2 regions of the Pseudarthrobacter sp. HLT1-3 genome follow, and region 1 is predicted to be linked to the other one. Evidence: riboswitches for the same ligand, from Rfam matches in the RefSeq annotation. Region 1 holds a riboswitch; the other holds the start of a gene.
What was found. Region 1 has a riboswitch for glycine ahead of AC50X9_RS02755 (hypothetical protein). Riboswitches for the same ligand answer to the same signal wherever they lie in the genome.
Positions count from the first base shown of each region.

Region 2: linked by a shared signal. The riboswitch ahead of gcvP (aminomethyl-transferring glycine dehydrogenase) and the one ahead of AC50X9_RS02755 (hypothetical protein) in region 1 are both predicted to bind glycine.

Region 1 covers NZ_JBWZCJ010000002.1:223,241-226,638, reverse strand. The annotation lists gene purU (formyltetrahydrofolate deformylase) at 1-543, shown strand, start outside; gene AC50X9_RS02760 (hypothetical protein) at 735-971, shown strand; glycine riboswitch at 1,167-1,264, shown strand; gene AC50X9_RS02755 (hypothetical protein) at 1,423-1,668, shown strand; gene AC50X9_RS02750 (L-serine ammonia-lyase) at 1,786-3,192, shown strand; gene AC50X9_RS02745 (TspO/MBR family protein) at 3,234-3,398, opposite strand, start outside.
Region 2 covers NZ_JBWZCJ010000037.1:4,758-8,155, forward strand. The annotation lists gene gcvP (aminomethyl-transferring glycine dehydrogenase) at 1-2,078, opposite strand, end outside; glycine riboswitch at 2,118-2,234, opposite strand; glycine riboswitch at 2,236-2,334, opposite strand; gene AC50X9_RS20025 (TetR/AcrR family transcriptional regulator) at 2,620-3,159, opposite strand; gene AC50X9_RS20030 (MFS transporter) at 3,243-3,398, shown strand, end outside.

The DNA of each region.
Region 1 (3,398 bases):
CTGTTCCGCGCCCGCATCGGCGAACTGCCCATCGAGATTGTCGGCGTCGTCTCAAACCATCCGGATCACCGCGGGATCGTGGAATGGCACGGCATCCCCTTCTTCCATGTGCCCGTCACAGCGGACACCAAGCCTGCAGCCGAAGCGCGTCTGATGGAGCTCGTCGACCGGCTCGACGTCGAACTGGTGGTCCTGGCCCGCTACATGCAGGTCCTCAGCGACGACCTCACCCGCCGGCTGGACGGCCGCGCCATCAACATCCACCACTCCTTCCTGCCCAGCTTCAAGGGCGCCAAGCCCTACCACCAGGCGCACGCCCGCGGCGTGAAGACCGTCGGCGCCACCGCCCACTACGTCAACGCGGAGCTGGATGAGGGCCCGATCATCTCCCAGCAGGTGGTAGAGGTGGACCACACCTTCGGAGCCGCCGACCTCGTGGCCGCCGGACGTGACACCGAGCGGAAAGCTCTGTCCAACGCCGTCCGCTGGCACTGCGAGGGACGCGTCTTCCTGCAGGGCAACAGGACCGTCGTGCTCCGCTGACCCTCCCCCGGGCGCCGCGCCGGCCGGACCGCGGCGCCGCACGGAGCGGACCGCGAGGCCGCCCGCACGCGTTCCCGCCCAGTTGCACCCCGCCACACCGCAGAAGCCCGGCGTGTTCCCCATGACCACGCCGGGCTTTGCCGTGTCCGGGCAGAAGCAACCGGGCAGGAGCGCTCGATATCCACCCGGCCATGCCGTTCCCTCTTCGGCGCCGCCGTGGCACACTGGGGGAACTATCGAGTGACTGGGGGGATTCCACGTCAGGAGATCGTCATGGGCACTGCGATGCACCCCCGCACTTCCTGCAGTTGGCGGGCGGTGAGCAACTCGTGATGATCGGCTGGGCCTACCTGATGGCGGCAATCATGACCATTGACGGGCTCCTGCTGGGACTGCTGCTGCTCAACGTGAAGTGGCCAAAGCACTGAGCCCGCGCACTGAGCGACCCGCTGAACCCAAACCCTTTCCGGCCGGGACGGCCGTCCGGGCCGGTTGACCTGATCCCCGGGCCGCATCCACTTTGCTGGCTAGGAAACATTTCCTGCGTGCGGGCGTAATTTTGGTATGTGGTCCACGCAACAGCTACAGTGTGAGGTGTGTCACCCACAAAAGACACATGCTTTTGATCTGCGGCGGGAGAGTCCTGCCGGTACGTTCGGCAGGCGCCGTAGGAGCAAATCCTCCCCAGGAATCTCTCAGGCCCACGTACCGCCGCGGCGAGGCAACTCTGGAAAGCAGTCCGGTTACCGGGCTCACCGAAGGTGCAAGCGGAACTCTGCAACATCAGGGTCCGCGGAAACTCTCAGGTCACAGACAGAGCGGGGAGGAACCCTACTCAAAGTGGCGCCCTTGGTGCCGCCTGAAATATGGAGTTCCCGCGTGACGAACCAGTCCTGCCCGTCGACATTCGCCGGCCGCCTCACCGGCGCCCGCGTCACCAGCGCCCCCGTCACTGCCGCCCGCCCCACCGGCGCCCGCGTCACCAGCGCCCGCCACACTGCCGCCCGCCGCCAGGCCGACGTCGACACCACTGCGAGCTCATCGGCCACCAAGCCGGGCACCGGCTTCGCCGCCCACTCTCTCTACCCCGGTCCCGCGGATCTCAAGATCCCGCTGCCGGAGTAGCCCTCAACGTGGTACCGGTCCCGGTTCTTGGGGGACCGGAACCGGTACCACCCCGGCCGTTGACCGGTAGTCCGCCGCCGTCGTTCGCACAAGTTGTTCTCACTAAAGGTATTCACCATGGCTGTTGGAGTCTTCGATCTTTTTTCCATCGGGATTGGGCCGTCCAGTTCGCACACTGTCGGTCCGATGCGGGCCGCGGCGGTGTTCGCTGAGGAGTTGAAGGCCTCCGGTGTGCTGGACCGGGTGGCGGGACTGCGGGTGGATCTGTACGGGTCGCTGGCCGCGACCGGGCACGGGCACGGCACGATGACGGCGATCCTGCTGGGCCTGGAAGGCTTCCACCCGGAGCTGATCCTGCCGGCGGAGGTGGAGCAACGCCTCGCGGCGATCGCGGAGACCGGCACCCTGCAACTCGCCGGGGCCGGTGCGGGGGTGGCGCTGCCGTACGGGGTGCAGGACATGGTGCTGCGGCCGCTGACGATCCTGCCGCGGCACACCAACGGGATGACGTTCACGGTCTCCGACGCCGCCGGTGCGGTGCTGCACACGGCGACGTTCTTCTCCGTGGGCGGCGGGTTCATCGTCCGCGAGGGCGAGGAGGACGCGGCGCTGAAGGAACTCGATGAATCCAAGAAGGAACTCCCGCTGCCGTTCCGGACCGCCGCGGAACTGCTGGGCCGCTGCCAGGCCAAGGGCCTCTCGATCGGGGAGATCATGTTCATCAACGAACGCGCCTCCCGCACCGAAGCCCAGATCCGGGAGGGGCTGCTGCACATTTACTCCGTGATGGAGGCCTGCGTCCAGGTCAGCCTGGGCCGCGAGGGCCTGCTCCCGGGCGGGCTGAAGGTCCGCCGCCGGGCACCGGACTGGCACGACCGGCTCCTGAAGGAGGACAAGGACCGGGACCCGAAGTACTGGCAGGAATGGGTGAACCTGATCGCGCTGGCCGTGAACGAGGAAAACGCCTCCGGCGGGCGCGTCGTGACCGCCCCGACCAACGGCGCCGCCGGGATCATCCCCGCCGTGCTCTACTACGCACTGCACTTCGCCCCCGGCATGGACAAAGCCACCCAAACCGACCGTGACGACGTCGTGGTGAAGTTCCTGCTGACCGCCGCGGCGATCGGGGTGCTCTACAAGGAACAGGCCTCGATCTCCGGGGCCGAGGTCGGCTGCCAGGGCGAGGTCGGCTCGGCGTCCTCGATGGCCGCCGCGGGCCTGGCCGAAGTCATGGGCGGCACCCCGCAGCAGGTCGAAAACGCCGCGGAAATCGCGATGGAACACAACCTCGGCCTGACCTGCGACCCGATCGGCGGGCTCGTGCAGATCCCCTGCATCGAACGCAACGCGATCGCCGCCGCGAAAGCCATCAACGCCGCCAAAATGGCCCTCTGGGGCGACGGCACCCACCGCGTCTCCCTCGACGAAGTCATCATCACCATGCGCGAAACCGGCAAGGACATGAGCTCCAAATACAAGGAAACCGCCATGGGCGGCCTCGCCGTCAACGTCGTCGAATGCTGATTCCCTAACGCTCCTGCTTCTTGAGGGCCCAGTCGTGGTCCCTAATTGTTCAGCGCCGCCCACAGGTTCAGGGACGAGGCGAACACCAGCCAGGACAAATAGGGGAGCATCAGGAGCCCGGCGGTGCGGCTGATCGGGCCAAAGCGCAGCACCGTGACAGCCACCGCGATGGCCAGTGACACGATGATGATGAAGCCGACCCAGAG
Region 2 (3,398 bases), on a different contig from region 1:
AACTGGCCCGGCTGGGCCAGCCCCACGAGGGCGTTGAGGTTCGCGCCGTCGACGTAGACCTGGCCGCCGGCGGCGTGCACGGAGTCACACACTTCGCGGACGTCGGCGTCGTACACGCCGTGGGTGGACGGGTAGGTGATCATGATCGCCGAGAGGGCGTCCTTGTGCAGGTCGATCTTGGCCTGCAGGTCGGCGTGGTCGATCGTGCCGTCGGCGGCGGTGGCCACCACAACAACCTTCATGCCGGCCAGCACCGCCGATGCGGCGTTGGTGCCGTGCGCGGAGGCCGGGATCAGGCAGACGGTGCGCTGGACGTCGCCGCGGGAGTGGTGGTAGCCGCGGATCGCGAGCAGGCCGGCGAGCTCGCCCTGGGAGCCTGCGTTGGGCTGGATGGAAACCTGGTCGTAGCCGGTGATCTCGGTCAGCTGGGCTTCGAGGTCCCCGATCAGTTCACGCCAGCCCGCGGTCTGCGACTCGGGGGCGAACGGGTGGATGGACGCGAATTCCGGCCAGGAGATGGCTTCCATTTCCGCGGTCGCGTTCAGCTTCATGGTGCACGATCCCAGCGGGATCATGGTCCGGTCCAGGGACAGGTCCCGGTCGGAGAGACGGCGGATGTACCGCAGCAGCTGGGTCTCGGAACGGTGCGTGTTGAACACCGGGTGCTGCAGGTAATCGGAGGTGCGCTCGACGGCGGCGTCCAGCGCAAACGCAGAGTCCGTGCCTGCGGCGGTCACGCTGGCGCCGAACGCGGCGACGACGTCGGCGACGATGGCCGCCGTCGTGGCTTCATCCGTGGAGATGCCGACGGTGTCCGCGTCGATGGTGCGCAGGTTGATGCCGCGCGCCTCGGCAGCGGCGATGATCTCCGCGGCCTTGCCCGGGACCGAGACGGTGACGGTGTCGAAGAAGCTGGTGTGCAGGACGTCCCGACCCGCAGCCTTCAGCGAGGCGGCGATGGTCTGGGCATGGCCGCTGGCGGTCTCGGCGATGGCCTTCAGTCCGTCCGGGCCGTGGTAGACAGCGTAGAAGGAGGACACGATGGCCAGCAGGGCCTGCGCCGTGCAGATGTTGGACGTGGCCTTTTCGCGGCGGATGTGCTGCTCGCGGGTCTGCAGAGCGAGGCGGTACGCCGGGACACCGGCGTTGTCCTTGGAGACGCCGACAAGGCGGCCGGGCATGGATCGTTCCAGGCCCTTCTGGACGGCCATGTAGGCGGCGTGCGGGCCGCCGAAGAACAGCGGAACGCCCATGCGCTGGGTGGAGCCGACGGCGATGTCGGCGCCCTGCTCGCCCGGAGGGGTGATCAGGGTCAGCGCCAGCAGGTCCGCGGCCACGGTGACGAGTGCGCCGCGGTCCTTGGCGGCGGCGATCACGCCGGACTGGTCCCAGACGCGGCCGGAGACGCCCGGCTGCTGCAGGACGATGCCGTTGATGTCGCCGTCGGGCAGGCCCTGGGACAGGTCCGCGACCTCGACTTCGAAGCCGAGGGCCTCGGCGCGGCCCTTGACGATCGCGATGGTCTGCGGCAGAACGTCGGCGTCGAGGACGGTCTTGCCGTCGTGCGCCGCCTTGTTCTTGTTGGCCCGGCGCATCATCAGCACGGCTTCGGCGACGGCGGTGGCTTCGTCCAGCAGCGAGGCGTTCGCGATCGGCAGGCCAACGAGGTCCTGGACCATGGTCTGGAAGTTCAGCAGCGCCTCGAGCCGGCCCTGGGAAATCTCCGGCTGGTACGGCGTGTACGCGGTGTACCAGGCCGGGGCCTCGAGGATGTTGCGGCGGATCACCGGCGGGGTGAGCGTGTCGTAGTAGCCCTGCCCGATCATCTGGACCGCGGTCTGGTTCTTGGCGGCGAGCTTGCGGAGTGCGGCCAGGACCTCGACCTCGCTGAGGGCCTCGGTGAGCTGCAGCGGGGAATCCTGCCGGATGTTCTTCGGTACTGCCGTGTCAACGAGCGCGTCGACGGTGTCGTAGCCGACAGCCTTCAACATGGCGTCGACGTCGGCCTGTCGGCGGGCACCGATGTGCCGGTCAACGAAAGACGTGGAGGCTGAGGTAACAGTCACAAGGAACTCCATAACTAAGGCGGCGCAGGGTGCGCCACATTGATTCGGGTTCCTCCCCACTCTGTATTGGACCTGAGAGTTTCCGCGCTGCCTTGCTCTCGCATGGCTCCGCTTGCACCGTCGGTGAGCACAGCATGTCCGAGGACAGCCTGCTACTTTCCAGAGTTGCCTTGCCGCGGCGGTACGTGGGCCTGAGAGATTCCTGGGGAGGATTTGCTCCTACGGCGCCTGCTTGTACCTACTTGCAGAACTCTCCCGCCGCAGATCAAAGGCATATTAAGTTGGCGTGACAACAGTCACAGCACTCATTGTCCTATGTCCGGCCCGCGTCCGCAAACTAGTGACCCCGCCCCGGCGAGAGTTAAGCGCGGGTCCCGCCACCGGCGCGAATTGGCGGGACAGCTGCGGGGTCGCCGTAAACTTCGGTATATATCAAGCTGTTGGTGACAGCTTGATATATACCGCCCTACCCTGCGAGTTCGCAGGTCTCCGGCGATCTCGGCGCCGGCCGAGCCGGTCCCGGCCAGTGAGCCGGCCGGCGTCCAGCCGGGCGTCAGCCGCGGAGCCGCCCGAGTGCGGCGAGCAGGCTTTCGACGTCGGGACCGACCGCCGGCAGCGGTCCGCCCGGGCCGCGCGCCAGCATGGCGTTGAAGTACAGCCCGTCACCCATATAGAGGACGGGCTTGGCCATGGCTGGCCCGACGTCGGCCGCCAGCAGTTCCAGCCAGCCCGCCTGCGCGGCGGCCATCCGGCGCAGGGTTTCCTGGTGGGCCACCTCCGCCAGCCGGGTGGCAGCGACGAAAGCCCGGTCCAGCGGGGTGTCCGCCCACACCGAGGACGTGATGAAGTACGCGGCCGCGCCTTCCGCGGCGGCGGCCATGGCGGCGAGGTCGTCGGCGAGCAGCCGGTCCAGCCGTTCCAGAAGGACCGAGATCATCGCTTCCTTGTTCGGGAAGTGGTACAGCAGCCCGCCCTTGGAGACGCCGGCCAGCTTCGCCACCGCATCAAGGGTCGCGGCGCGTTCGCCCTCCTCGATCAGCAGGGATTCGAAGGCGTCAAGGACGGCTTCGCGGGCGACGGGTTTTCTAGCCATGGTTCCAATCATGCCCCGCGGCGGGGCTGGGGGTTTTACAGGCCGCTTCTTAACTGTACCGTCCAGACGGTATAGTTAAGATCATGAGCGAGACTTCCTTCACCCGCAGCAGCACCGGCACCCTCGGCAGCTCCGCCGCGGGCACCCCGCGCCTCCATGCCGCGGGCGCCCCGTCGCACCCGACGCCGCGTGCCCCCTGGCGCGACTGGCTGGCCCTGGCGCTGCTGATGTTTCCGGTG